Linked DNA regions of Skermanella sp. TT6. The protein of the gene in region 1 interacts with the protein of each later gene in a pairwise test. Links are inferred from orthologs where the notes say so. Each region holds a gene or a part of one and is shown in the gene's direction. Other genes may lie near its edges.

The links. The genes of interacting proteins can lie anywhere in the genome.
Region 2: the proteins of recJ (region 1) and IGS68_RS03875 interact in binary tests that used the Escherichia coli proteins (3 or more experiments, as listed by UniProt). The link is inferred for Skermanella sp. TT6 from one-to-one orthologs.

What each region holds. Positions count from the first base shown.
Region 1 is NZ_CP067420.1:3,392,447-3,399,947, reverse strand. The notes cover bases 2,258-5,257. They hold recJ (single-stranded-DNA-specific exonuclease RecJ), read left to right. Parts: upstream 2,258-2,863; coding sequence 2,864-4,651; downstream 4,652-5,257. Other genes in these bases: IGS68_RS16060 (nucleotidyltransferase family protein), read left to right, coding at 5,078-5,257; glpX (class II fructose-bisphosphatase), read left to right, coding at 2,258-2,867. In the rest of the region: IGS68_RS16085 (LL-diaminopimelate aminotransferase), read left to right, coding at 1-491; IGS68_RS16080 (homoserine dehydrogenase), read left to right, coding at 488-1,780; more of glpX, read left to right, coding at 1,899-2,257; more of IGS68_RS16060, read left to right, coding at 5,258-5,374; IGS68_RS16055 (HepT-like ribonuclease domain-containing protein), read left to right, coding at 5,415-5,747; IGS68_RS16050 (hypothetical protein), read left to right, coding at 6,063-6,932; transcriptional regulator GcvA, read right to left, coding at 7,003-7,501. UniProt on the Escherichia coli protein: Single-stranded-DNA-specific exonuclease.
Region 2 is NZ_CP067420.1:829,221-834,782, reverse strand. What follows is about bases 2,486-5,421. They hold IGS68_RS03875 (DNA topoisomerase), read left to right. Parts: upstream 2,486-2,844; coding sequence 2,845-4,998; downstream 4,999-5,421. Other genes in these bases: IGS68_RS03870 (superoxide dismutase), read right to left, coding at 5,076-5,421; IGS68_RS03880 (hypothetical protein), read right to left, coding at 2,486-2,646. Outside these bases: tRNA (adenosine(37)-N6)-dimethylallyltransferase MiaA, read right to left, coding at 1-534; phosphoserine phosphatase SerB, read left to right, coding at 594-1,505; more of IGS68_RS03880, read right to left, coding at 1,522-2,485; more of IGS68_RS03870, read right to left, coding at 5,422-5,562.

The sequences.
Region 1 (7,501 bases):
GCAACAAGAAGCTGATCACGGCACTGGCACGCATCAAGTCCTACCTGGACTACGGCGCCTTCACCCCGATCCAGGTGGCGGCCGCCGCCGCGCTCAACGGCCCGCAGGACTGCGTCGCCGAGGCTCGGGCGATCTACAAGGCGCGCCGCGACGTCCTGATCGAGGGGCTGGCCGCGGCGGGATGGCAGGTGCCCAGCCCGCCGGCCAGCATGTTCGCCTGGGCGCCCATCCCGGCCCAGTTCGCCCATCTCGGCAGCCTGGAGTTCAGCAAGCTGCTGCTCCAGGAGGCTAAGGTCGCGGTGGCGCCCGGCATCGGCTTCGGCGAGTACGGCGACGGCCATGTCCGCCTGGCGCTGGTCGAGAACCAGCATCGGATCCGGCAGGCCTGCCGCAACATCCGGCTGTTCTTCCAGGAGGCGGGCATCGCGCCGCAGGGTACCGTCCGCCGAACCCCGGTTCCCGCCGGCGCCAAGCAGCGGGCCGCGTCGTGACGGCCCCGCTGAAGATCGGGGTCGCCGGCCTGGGCACCGTCGGCGGCGGCGTCCTGAAGCTGCTGGACCAGCATGCCGACCTGCTGGCCGGGCGGAGCGGCCGGCGGATGATCGTCACCGCGGTCAGCGCGCGGACCCGCGGCCGCGACCGCGGCGTGGATCTCAGCGGCGCCCGCTGGTACGAGGACGCGACAGCGCTGGCGGCCGACCCCGACGTCGACGTCGTGGTCGAGCTGATCGGCGGGTCCGAGGGCATCGCCCGCGAACTGTGCGAGACCGCGCTGTCCCGCGGCAAGCATGTCGTAACCGCCAACAAGGCGCTGCTGGCGGTCCACGGCACCGGCCTCGCCCGGCTGGCCGAGGAGCACGGCGCCGTCCTGGCCTTCGAGGCGGCGGTGGCCGGCGGCATCCCGGTGATCAAGGGCCTGCGCGAGGGGCTGGCGGCCAACGGGATCAAGGAAGTCCACGGCATCCTGAACGGCACCTGCAACTACATCCTGACCGAGATGCGGGAGACCGGGCGCGAGTTCGGCGACGTCCTCGCCGAGGCGCAGAAGCTGGGATACGCCGAGGCGGACCCCAGCTTCGACATCGACGGCGTGGACGCCGCCCACAAGCTGGCGATCCTGACCTCCGTCGCGTTCGGCTGCGCGGTGGACTTCGGGTCCGTCCATATCGAAGGCATCCGGCACATCTCCGCGCTGGACATCGACTATGCCCGGGAACTGGGATACCGGATCAAGCTGCTGGGCATCGCCCGGCGCTACAACGGCAATGTCGAGCAGCGGGTCCATCCGGCCATGGTGCCGATCGATTCGCCGATCGCGTCGGTCGACGGGGTGTTCAACGCCGTGGTCGCCGACGGCGACTTCGTCGAGAAGGTCACCTTCGTCGGCCGCGGCGCCGGGGCCGGACCGACCGCGTCCGCCGTGGTCGCCGACCTCGTGGACGTCGCGCGGGGCAGGATCTCCCCGGCGTTCGGCGTCCCGTCCGGACGGCTTGAAAGCGTCCGCGCCGCCCCTCCCGAGGAACGCCGAGGAGCGTACTACCTGCGCCTCATGGTGGTCGACCGCCCCGGCGTGATAGCAGAGGTGGCGGCGGCGCTGCGCGACGAGAATGTTTCCATGGAATCGTTCCTGCAGCGCGGCCGTGCGCCGGGCGAAGCGGTTCCCGTCGTGTTGACTACCCACGATACCGACGAGGCGTCCATGCAGCGGGCGCTGGAGTCGCTGTCGCGGTTGGAAGCGGTGCTGGAAGCGCCGCGGATGATTCGCATCGAGCAGTTCTGAGTCACGTCCGACGGGTCGGAGGCCCGGAAAACAGGGCTCCGGCGGAAATTCAATCGGTTGAGGAAATTGGGGAAGAACCCCAGGGGGAAAAACGATGGTAGAGCAAGCAGCGCGTCAGATGGACCGCAACCTGGCCCTCGAGGTCGTACGCGTCACCGAGGCGGCCGCCCTGTCGGCATCGCTGCTGATCGGCCGCGGCGACGAGAAGCTGGCCGACCAGGCGGCCGTGGACGCGATGCGCCAGGCGCTGAACAGCCTGGCGATCGACGGCACCGTCGTGATCGGCGAGGGCGAGCGGGACGAGGCGCCGATGCTCTATATCGGCGAGAAGGTCGGCACCGGCGGCCCCAAGGTCGATATCGCCCTCGACCCGCTGGAAGGCACCACCATCACCGCGACCGGCGGCCCGAACGCGCTGGCCGTGGTCGCCATGGCGGAGGAGGGCGGCTTCCTGAACGCGCCCGACGTCTACATGGACAAGATCGCGGTCGGCGGCAACCTGCCCGAGAACGTCGTGGACCTGGACGAGACGGTCGCCAACAACCTGAAGAACCTGGCGAAGGCCAAGGGGGCCGAGGTCTCCGAGCTGCTGGTCTGCATCCTGGACCGGCCGCGCCACTCGGAGCTGATCGCCAAGGTCCGCGAGGCCGGCGCCCGGATCATGCTGATCTCCGACGGCGACGTTTCCGGCGTGATCGCGACCTCCCAGCCGGAGAGCGGCGTGGACATGTACATGGGCAGCGGCGGCGCGCCGGAAGGTGTCCTGGCGGCGGCGGCCCTGCGCTGCATCGGCGGCCAGTTCCAGGGCCGCCTGCTGTTCCGCAACGACGACGAAAAGGCCCGGGCGGCGCGCTGGGGCGTCACCGACCTGACCCGCAAGTACGAGCTGAACGATCTCGCCAGCGGCAACGTGATGTTCGCCGCCACCGGCGTCACGACCGGCACCATGCTGCGGGGCGTGCGCCGCTTCGCCGGCGGGGCCGTGACCCACTCGATCGTCATGCGCTCGAAGAGCGGCACCGTCCGGATCGTCGAGGCGCACCACAATTTCCGCCGCAAGACCGGGTTCGGTCCCTCGGATAAGTGAGTTCGCAACAGGCCTTCCTGAACGTATCCCGCTCGCTGGGCGGTCGGCGCTGGGTCGCCCGGCCGTCCGACGAGCGGACCGCCCTGGCGCTCGCCCAGAGCCACGGCCTGCCGGAACTGGTCGGCCGCGTGCTCTCGGCGCGCGGCGTCGACCTGCCGACGGCGGACAATTTCCTGTCGCCGACGCTCAAGGCGATGCTGCCCGACCCCAGCGACCTGAAGGACATGGACGCAGCGGCCGACCGGATCGCGCGGGCGATCCGGTCCGGCGAACGGGTGGCGGTGTTCGGCGACTATGACGTGGACGGCGCCACCTCCTCGGCCCTGCTGCGCCGTTTCTTCCGGGCGGCCGGGGCGGAGCTGTCCGTCTATATTCCGGACCGGATCTCCGAAGGCTACGGCCCCAACGCGCCGGCCCTGCTCCGGCTGAAGGACTCGGGCGTCAGCCTGGTTGTCACGGTCGATTGCGGCGTGACCGCCTTCGATCCGCTGGCCGCCGCCGCCGGGGCCGGGCTCGACGTCGTCGTGGTCGACCACCACGCCGCGGAGCCGCGCCTGCCCCGGGCGGTCGCGGTGGTGAACCCCAACCGGGTGGACGAGGACTCGCCGCACAAGACCCTGGCCGCGGTCGGCGTCACCTTCCTGCTGGTCGTGGCGGTCAACCGCGTGCTGCGGGATGCCGGCTGGTGGTCGAACGGCCGGAAGCAGCCGGACCTGATGGGCTGGCTCGACATCGTGGCCCTGGGCACGGTGTGCGACGTGGTCCCGCTGGTCGGCCTCAACCGCGCCCTTGTCAGCCAGGGGCTCAGGGTGATGGCGCGGCGGGCCAATCCGGGCATCACGGCGCTGTCCGACCTGTGCAAGCTGGCGGAGAAGCCGGACGCCTGGCACGCCGGCTATATCCTGGGGCCGCGGGTGAACGCCGGCGGCCGGGTGGGCGCGTCCGACCTGGGCGCCCGGCTGCTCTCGACCGACGATCCGGCCGAGGCCGCTGAGCTGGCGCGCATCCTCGACCAGCACAACACCGAGCGCCGCGCGATCGAGGCCACCGTGGTCGAGGAAGCCATGGTCCAGGTCGAGGCGGCGCTGGAGGACCTGGGCGGCCTGGTCTTCGCGGTCGGCGAGGGCTGGCACCCCGGGGTGATCGGCATCGTCGCCGCCCGCCTGAAGGAGCGGTACAACCGGGCGGCCTGCGTCGTGGCGCTGGACAAGGGCATTGGCAAGGCGTCCGGCCGGTCGGTCCGCGGGGTCGACCTGGGGGCGGCGGTGATCGCCGCGCGCCATGCCGGCCTGCTGATCGCCGGCGGCGGCCACCGGATGGCGGCCGGTTTCACCGCGGCGGCCGAGCGGCTTCCGGAGCTGAAGCGATTCCTGTCCGACCGCATCGCCGCCCAGCAGGAGGGCGGACCGCTCGCCCCGACGCTGGAACTCGACGGCGTGCTGTCGGTGGGAGGGGCCACGCCCGACCTGGTCGGCACGCTCGCCAAGTTGGGTCCCTTCGGCACCGGCAATTCCGAGCCCCGCTTCGCGCTGGCCGACGCCCGGATCGCCCATGCCAGCGTGGTCGGCGAGAACCATGTCCGCTGCATCCTGACCGGCGGAGGGGGAGAGCGCCTGAAGGCCATCGCGTTCCGCGCGCTCGACAGCGACCTTGGCAAGGGCCTGCTGAAGAGCGGCGGCGCGCCGCTGCATGTCGCCGGCCACCTGCGCCCCGACAACTGGCAGGGCCGCAACGAGGTCCAGCTGATGATCGAGGACGCGGCCCCGGTCTGGGGAGGGAACTGAACCCTTGCCGGGGCGGAGATATTTCCCGCAGAAACTTCGCCGCCCCAGCAAAAACCGCCTTGATTTACCCCCGTCGCCCGGCTATCCATCCACTCACTTCAGCGCCTCGTCCCCTTCGTCTAGAGGCCTAGGACACCGCCCTTTCACGGCGGCGACACGGGTTCGAATCCCGTAGGGGACGCCAACCATTCCAAGGGGTTGGCGATCGTACGGCGGAAGCATTCCACAAACTTCCCGCGAAGCGCGCTCGGCGGGTGAAGCCCGTGACGTAGCCACCCCGACACCTCTCCGGGGCAGGGGCGTCCCCCGGCGGCAGTCGCCCGGCCACTGGCAAGTCGGCGCAAGTCCGGGCGGGACCGGATCGGCGGCAGGGGCTAGTATCGGCCGCCGGTTGGATTTTCCCCGCAGACCGCCTATACTCGCGGCATGGATCGGGAACAAGTCATCGCCACGCTGCGCGCCCATGAGCCGGAACTCCGCCACCGGGGTATCCGCCATGCCGCCCTGTTCGGCTCGGTCGTGCGCGGCGAAGCCAAACCGTCCAGCGACATCGACCTCCTGATCGACCTCGACCCCGAAGCACCGATCGGCGTCTTCGAGTATGTCGAGTTGACCGACTTCATCGGGGGCCTGTTCCCCGTCCGGGTCGACGTCGCCAACCGCGCAAAGCTCAAGCCGCACGTTCGGCCTTGGGCTGAGCGCGAGGCGCTCTATGCCTTCTGACCGAACCCGCCAAGCCCTCCTGGACATCCTCGAAAATGGCATGCTGGCACGCTCCTTCGTGGCCGGGATGGAGTTCGACGCCTTTGCCGACGACCGGCGCACCTTCTACGCCGTCACCCGTTGCTTGGAAATCATCTCTGAAGCCAGCCGCCGCCTGGAAGAGCCGCTGCGTGCCCGCCATCCGGAATTGCCCTGGCGGGCCATCATGGGCAGTGGAAACGTCTACCGGCACGAATATGACAACGTGGCTGAATCCTTTGTCTGGCGCACCGTCCGGGACAGTCTTCCGGGACTACTGGCCGTCGTCGATCGGGAACTCAACCAGCGCACGGACCCCGACGGCGCCGCTTCCGGACGACCGCCTCCGGAGTGATTCCTCTGCCTGCCTGCCCAGGGTTGGCGCCGGCCTCCCGAGCGCGCCGTGATCTTCAAGTCTTCAAGGACTGGCAGGTTGCAGGACACCCTATGGGTCAATGCTCACCCTGCCGTGGCTGAACGGCCGTACGATGACCCGAAGATAGAATATTCCTGGACTGCACTTCCGTTACACTGATCGAAACGACAGTGTTCATGGAGTCGGCCATGCGCTTGTTTTCTCTTTGCGTCCTCACAGTTCTGGCCATGGCTATTGCGTCTGACAGCGCGCATGCCTGCCCGAAGGGCTATCGGCCCTGCGGGAACTATTGCTGTGGCCAGTGACGGGGCCGGTGCCGCCATGGGGATGACGCGATCGACCCTGCTGAAGCTGGTCGCGGCCGTTATCGCCATCGGCGTCCCGACGGTCGGGTTCTTCGTCGCTTCGGCGCAGAACCGGCCGGCCAACGCGATGCGGGAGTCCATCCAGGAACTTGGCTTCTACCCCGTCGTTCCGCCGACGACGCTGGTGGGGCCCGGCTCGGTCTATCATGTCACTCGGGACGGCCGCTTCTACAGGACCATCTGCCGGGCGGATGAGACCGACGTCGGCAAAGTGCTCGTCCGATCTCCCAGCGAGGAAACCATCGCCCACGAGCTCCAGCAAGGCGAATACAAGGCAGGTGGGCAGGTCGCCGATTTCCTGAACGCCAGGCTGGGCCGGAACATCGTCGAGACGGTCACTTACAGGTTGTCCGACGTGGCCATGCTGGAGATCCCGCTTGACAAGAACGAGGAGATCTTCGTCAAGCTGACGGCCGAGCCCGGCTGCAAGGCCTGGGTGGACCGGCTGCTCGACGAGAAGGAATTCGTCTGCCAGGGGCAGTCGGTCCTGATAGCGAGCGTCCAATACAGCCTGAAGACCCGCGCCGGAGGCGATATCCGGACCGAGGTCAGCGCGCCCGAAATGTCGGAGATGACGTCGAAGCTGGCGGAGGCGGTCATCGAGACGCCGAAGGCCCTGGTGAACGCGGATCTGCGGATCGAGGGAGGCAAGATCGTCTCCGGTTCCGGATTGAGCTACGGCGTCAAGGTAAACCCCGTCTGCGCGACCCGTCCCGACGACTGGTACCCGCGGCGCATTCCGTGGTCGCTCTATGGGCGGGCGAAGAATTTCGTCTTCATAGACCTGCTGGGGGGATAGCCGCCGGCGTGTTCCACGGGTGGCGTTCCACGCCTGGACGGCGCCGGTTCTGCCGGACGCCGCCGTTCGGTCATGACGGTGGGGCGGGCGCGCACATCCCGTCCGCCATGAACCGGTCCGCCCACTTCCGGCTTTCCGCGAGCTCGGCGAAGAGCCATTCCCGGAAGCTCTTGACCTTCGGCAGGTCCGTCTTGGAGCGCAGGGTCACGAAACCGTGCCCCTGGAACGTCATGACGTCGCCGGCGAAGGGAACGACCAGCTTGCCGGTCCGCAGTTCCTGCTCGGCCAGCAACAGGCTGTCCAGGCAGACGCCCAGCCCGTCCACGGCGGCGCTGATCGCCATGAAGGAGCGGTCGAACCGGGGACCCCGCTCCAGGTCGAGACGCACCTTGCGGTGGCGCCGCGCCCAGTCGCGCCAACCGAGTATCGTGATCTCGGAATGGATCAGCGTGTGGTGGGCAAGGTCGGCCGGCTTGCGGATCGGCTTGATCCCGCCGGCCAGCGACGGGGAGCACATCGGCACGATCAGGTCGTCCGGGAAGGGGACCATCACGGTGCCCGCGGCGGGC
Region 2 (5,562 bases), 2.6 Mb from region 1 along the record:
GTCGGTGATCGACCGGCCGGTCGCCTCCAGCACCTCCAGCGCGCGGCCCAGGCGCTGGCCGTCGCCCGGTTTCAGGCGGGCCGCCGTGGCGGGGTCGCGTTCGGCCAGCAGCGCGTGCAGGCCGGCGGCGCCCAGCGCCTCCCGCCGCTCCCGCACGGAGGCGCGGACCGCCTCGGGGATCGGCGGGATGTCGGCCAGCCCGTCCATCAGGGCCCGGATATAGAGGCCGGTGCCGCCGACCACGATCGGCAACCGGCCGGAGCCGCGGGCCTCGGCGATCTCCGCCAGGGCCAGCGCCCGCCAGCGCGCCGCCGAGCAGCGCTCCGACGCCGGCAGCGCGCCGTAGAGCCGGTGCGGCGCCCGCGCCTCGTCCTCCGCGGTCGGCCGGGCGGTCAGGACCGGCAGCTCGGCGTAGATCTGCATGCTGTCGGCATTGACGACGGTACCGCCGAATTCCTCGGCCAGATCGAGCGCCAGCGCGGATTTGCCGCTGGCGGTAGGTCCGCCGACGACGATTACGGGTTTATCGGGCATGGACAACGCTTGGTGAGACATTTCATAAAGGCGGCCGACCCTCGCCCGCGGATGCTTCCATGAACAATGTCCTGACCCTGATCGCCGATCCCGCCGCCGCCGACCTGGACGATAGCACGGTCGGCGCCGCGCGCGCCGCCCTGAAGGACCTGGGGGCCGAAACCGGCGCCCCGGACTGGCTCGCTCCCGGCGTCGCCTGCGACATCCCGTTCGACGGGCTCAACTGCGACCAGGCCGACGCGGCGCTCCACACCGCCTTGCCCGGGCGCCCGGTGGACCTGATCACCCAGCCGGCCGAGGGCCGCCGCAAGCGGCTGCTGGTCGCCGACATGGAGTCCACCATCATCCGGCAGGAGATGCTGGACGAGCTGGCCGAGCTGGTCGGGCTCAAGGACCTGATCGCCGGGATCACCTGGCGCGCGATGAACGGCGAGATCGACTTCAAGGACGCGCTGCGCGAGCGGGTGGCGCTCCTCAAGGACCTGCCGGTGGAGGCGCTGGAGCAGGTCTACGGCCGGGTCGAGCTGATGCCGGGCGCGCTGGCGCTGGTCGCGACCATGAAGGCGAACGGCGCCTACTGTACCCTGGTGTCCGGCGGCTTCAAGTTCTTCACCGAGCGGGTGCGCGCCGAGGTCGGGTTCGACGAGGACCAGGCCAACGATTTCGAGATCGCGGACGGACGGCTGAGCGGCCGGGCGGTCGAGCCGATCCTGGACAAGGACGCCAAGGTGGCCGCCCTGATCCGGGTCGCCGGCGCCCACCGGATCCCGCTCCGGGAATCCATCGCGGTGGGCGACGGCGCCAACGACCTGCCGATGCTCCAGGCCGCCGGGCTGGGCGTCGCGTTCCACGCCAAGCCGGCGGTGGCGGCCCAGGCGCGGGCGCGGGTGGAGCGCTCCGACCTGACCGCGCTGCTCTACGCCCAGGGCTATCGCGCCGAGGAGATCCAGGCGCCCCGCCGGACCTCCTGAGACCCGGCGCTTTCCGTCACGCCGACTTCCGCTCCGCGTCCGCGGCATCCGGAGCGGCGGACGGCTCGGCCGGCTGCGGGGGCTGAGCGTCCGCCGTTTGGGCGTCCGCCGTTTGGGCGTCCGCCGGAGAAGCCGCCTCTGGCTCCGCCGCGGCGGGCATCATGGCGGCGGCCGCGGCGGTCGTCGCGGCGGCGACCGCCGCCACCGCGGCGGCGCTGGTCGCCAGGTTGCCCGGGGCGCCGTCCGCCGCCGGAGCCGGGGCAGGCGCCGCCGGGGCGATGTCCGAACCCGCCGGTGCCGTGCCGCGGACGGGAGCCGTCGCCGCGTCGGCCTTCTGCCTGAACAGGGACTCGACGGTGTCCACCAGCCGCTGCAGGATCGTGTAGACCAGCGTCGCCGAGAAGCCGCCGAGCAGGGCCAGCAGCGGCTTGCTGAAAGTGGCAGCCGCCGAGCCCGAGGTGATCGCTCCGGTCGTCTGGTCGACCTCCGGCCCGATCGGGATCATCTGGGACAGGACGAGCCCGGCGATCACGCCGAGCCCGATGCGGATCCAGTAGGACGACTCGAAGTGCGGGTCATAGGTGCCGGCCCCGATATAGGAATGGGCGGTGAACAGGGCATGGAAGCAGCCGCCCATGGCCGCGGCGCTCATCAGGAAGGCCAGGACCAGAAGGCTGTCCAATCCGCTCATCGAGTAGATGTCGGAGGCGAGGTTCTTGACGCTGACCGCGTCGGACAGGCTGGTCAGCACGAACATCAGGGTGAACAGCGCGGTGCCGGCCACCAGCCGCCGGATCGCCGGCAGGGGACCGAGGCACGACATGAAGCTGTTCCGTGCCCGGTCGATTTGGAGCAGGTAGATCGTCCGCGGCGACGCCGGCGCCACCACCTTGGCCAGTTGGGCGTGCAGGGCGGCGAGCGTCGCGGCCGGGACGCCGCCCACGGTCGCTGCGGTCTCGATCGTGTCCAGCCGCTGCATCAGCGGCTCCGGGATGGCCAGCCCGGTGCTCAGCGCATGCCGGGCCATGGCGTCGCATTCCAGGGCGATCCGCTGTGTCAGGGTGACCTCGCTCCACTCCGCTTCGGGCGAGCCGTTGGCGGCCGCCAGTTGGGCTAATCTGTTGACCGATATGTCCGTCACGGAGTATCTCCCAGGAAATGGCAACCGAAAGAATATGCGATACCAGTCGAAATATAAATAAATGTGTTAATCCATTCTGAAGCGCCATCATGACGTGTAGCAGGACCGCGGCGGGTCGCAACCGCCCGCCGATGTTCTTGCTTTGTTTGCTCGCACGCCCTATTATCGCCCCGTCATCACAGCCCGGCGTGCTTTCCCATGGCGACCGTCATCATCACGGAAAAATCCAGTCAGGCCAAAGACCTGCGCGCCGCGCTGGGCGACCGGTTCGGCCGCATCCTGCCGGCGGAGGGGCACCTGCTGCGGCTGGCCGAGCCGGACGAGGTCAATCCCGCCTGGAAGCGCTGGTCCTCGGCCCTGCTCAAGCCCGACGGGCTGTACCCGACTCGGCCGGACCCGAACGGCAACAAGCCGGCCAAGTTCCAGGCCATCGCGTCGGCCCTCAAGGCGTGCGACCGGGTGATCCTGGCGACCGACTGCGACCGCGAGGGCCAGCTGATCGGGCAGGAGATCCTGGAGCATGTCGGGTTCCGCGGGCCGGTGCTGCGCGCCATCTTCACCGCGCAGGACCCAAAGACGATCCGCGACGCCTTCGACCGGCTGAAGCCCAACGCGGAGCTGCGGCCCGTCTACGAGGCGGCGGTCGCGCGCCAGCAGGCCGACCAGATCTTCAACCTGTCCCTGACGCGCACCGCAACCACGACCCTGCTGGCCCCGGGCGTCAAGGGCGTCATCGGGATCGGCCGGGTCAAGACGCCGACCCTGGCGATCGTCTGCCTGCGCGAGCTGGAGATCCTGGACTTCAAGCCGGAGGATTATTTCGAGGTCACGGCCACCGCGACGGTGGAGGCCGGCACCTTCCTGATGCGCCACGCCCCGCCGCCCAAGGACCGGATCAAGGACCGCGCCCGGGCGGAGGCGATCGCCGCCGCCGCCGAAGGCTGCCGGGGCCCCCTGGCGGTGACGGTGGAGGAGAAGCGGCAGGGTCCCCCCCGCCTGTTCGACCTGCCCGCGCTCCAGAAGACCTGCGGCCAGCGCTGGGGCTGGAACGCCGACAAGACCCTGGCGGTCGCCCAGGAGCTTTACGACGGCGACGGCAAGAAGCTGATCACCTACCCCCGCGCCGAGGCCCGCTACCTGTCGGAGAACCAGATCGCCGACGTTCCGGCGATCGTCGGCGCGCTGACCGCGCTGCGGGGCTTCGCCCACCTGGACATCTCGCGCCCGGTGATCCGCAAGGGCAAGTCCGGCCATTTCCACGACAAGTCGCTGGAAGGCGTGTCGCACCACGCGATCGTCCCCAACGTCAACGTCCTGAACGACCTGGAGCCCCGGCTGGCCCGGCTGAGCGACGACGAGAAGCGCCTGTTCGCGCTGATCTGCCGCTCCTACCTGGCGATCGTGATGCCGGACTACGAGTACCGCCAGACCACCATCACGATGCCGGTGCCGATGCCGCCGGGCAAGCCGGTGGAGTTCCGCACCATCGGCCGCGTGCCGATCCGGCTGGGCTGGAAGCAGGTCTTCGGCGGCACCGAGCCGGGCGCCCCCGCCGAGCCCGAGAACGAACAGACCCTTCCCTCCGTCAATGACGGCGACCCCGCCACCCTGTCCGACGCCAAGGTGGAGGCCAAGCGGACCCAGCCGCCGCCCCGCTACAACGAGGGCACCCTGATCGACGCCATGCAGAACGCCTGGCGCTTCGTCGAGGACCCGGCGCTGCGCGACCGGCTGAAGGAAGCCAAGGGCATCGGCACGCCGGCGACCCGCGCCGAGGTGATCAAGGGGCTGAAGCGGCAGAACATGCTGGCGACCGACGGCAAGCTGGTGGTGCCGACGCCGGCCGGCCTCCACCTGTTCGAGCTGCTGCGGACCTCCGCGCCCGTGCTGGTCGATCCCGGCACCACCGCCGTCTGGGAGATGCGGCTGGACGAGATCGTGACCGGCCGGGCCGAGTTCCGCCACGTCATCGACGGCATCGCGACCGAGGCCGAACGCCTGATCGGCGCCCTCCGGTCCCGCCGGGGCACCGCCCTGGACCTGGGCGCCCCGGCCCCTCCCGTCCGCAAGGCCCCGTCCAGGCGCCGCGCCGCCGCACCCGGAACCGCACGCAAGCGAAAGTCCGCGGCGGCGCCTGCCGATGGCGAGGCTCCTGCGGCGCCGAAACGCCGCCGGGCCGCCACGCCGCGCAAGGTCGCGCCCAAGCCGTCCGGCAATCCGCCGACCGAGAAGATGCTGGCCTTCGCCAACAGCCTCGCCACCCGCAAGGGCGTCCCGCTGCCGCCGGAGGTGAGCACCGACTTCGACGCCTGCCGCAAGTTCCTGGACGCGCACGCCAAGGCCTCACCCTGACGCCCGGAGGGTGCGCGTCCCGCGCACCATGGGCGGCGTGACGCCGCCCCTCCCCGGAAACGACGGCGGCGGACGCCTCAGATCGTCAGCGTTCCCGCCTTGGCGGCGGCGTAGCGCTCGCCGACCTTGGCCCAGTTCACCGTGTTCCACCACGCCTTCAGGTAGTCGGCCCGGCGGTTCTGATAGGTCAGGTAATAGGCGTGCTCCCACACGTCGTTGCCCATCAGCACCCGCTTGCCGTCCATCAGGGGCGTGTCCTGGTTCGGCCGGCTGTCCAGCGCCAGCTTGCCCTGGCGGTCCACCGTCACGAACACCCAGCCGGACCCGAACACCCGCGCCCCGGCGCCGTTGAACAGCTCCTTCATGGACTCCAGGCCGCCCAGGTCGCGGTCGATCGCCGCCTTCAGCTCGCCCTCCGGAGCTTCGCCGCCCGGCCCCATGATCTGCCAGAACATGGTGTGGTTGGCGTGCCCGCCGCCATTGTTCCGGATCGCCGTCCGCACCGCCTCGGGCATCTCGCCCAGCTTCGCCAGGATGTTCTGGAGCGGCATCTCCGCGACCCTG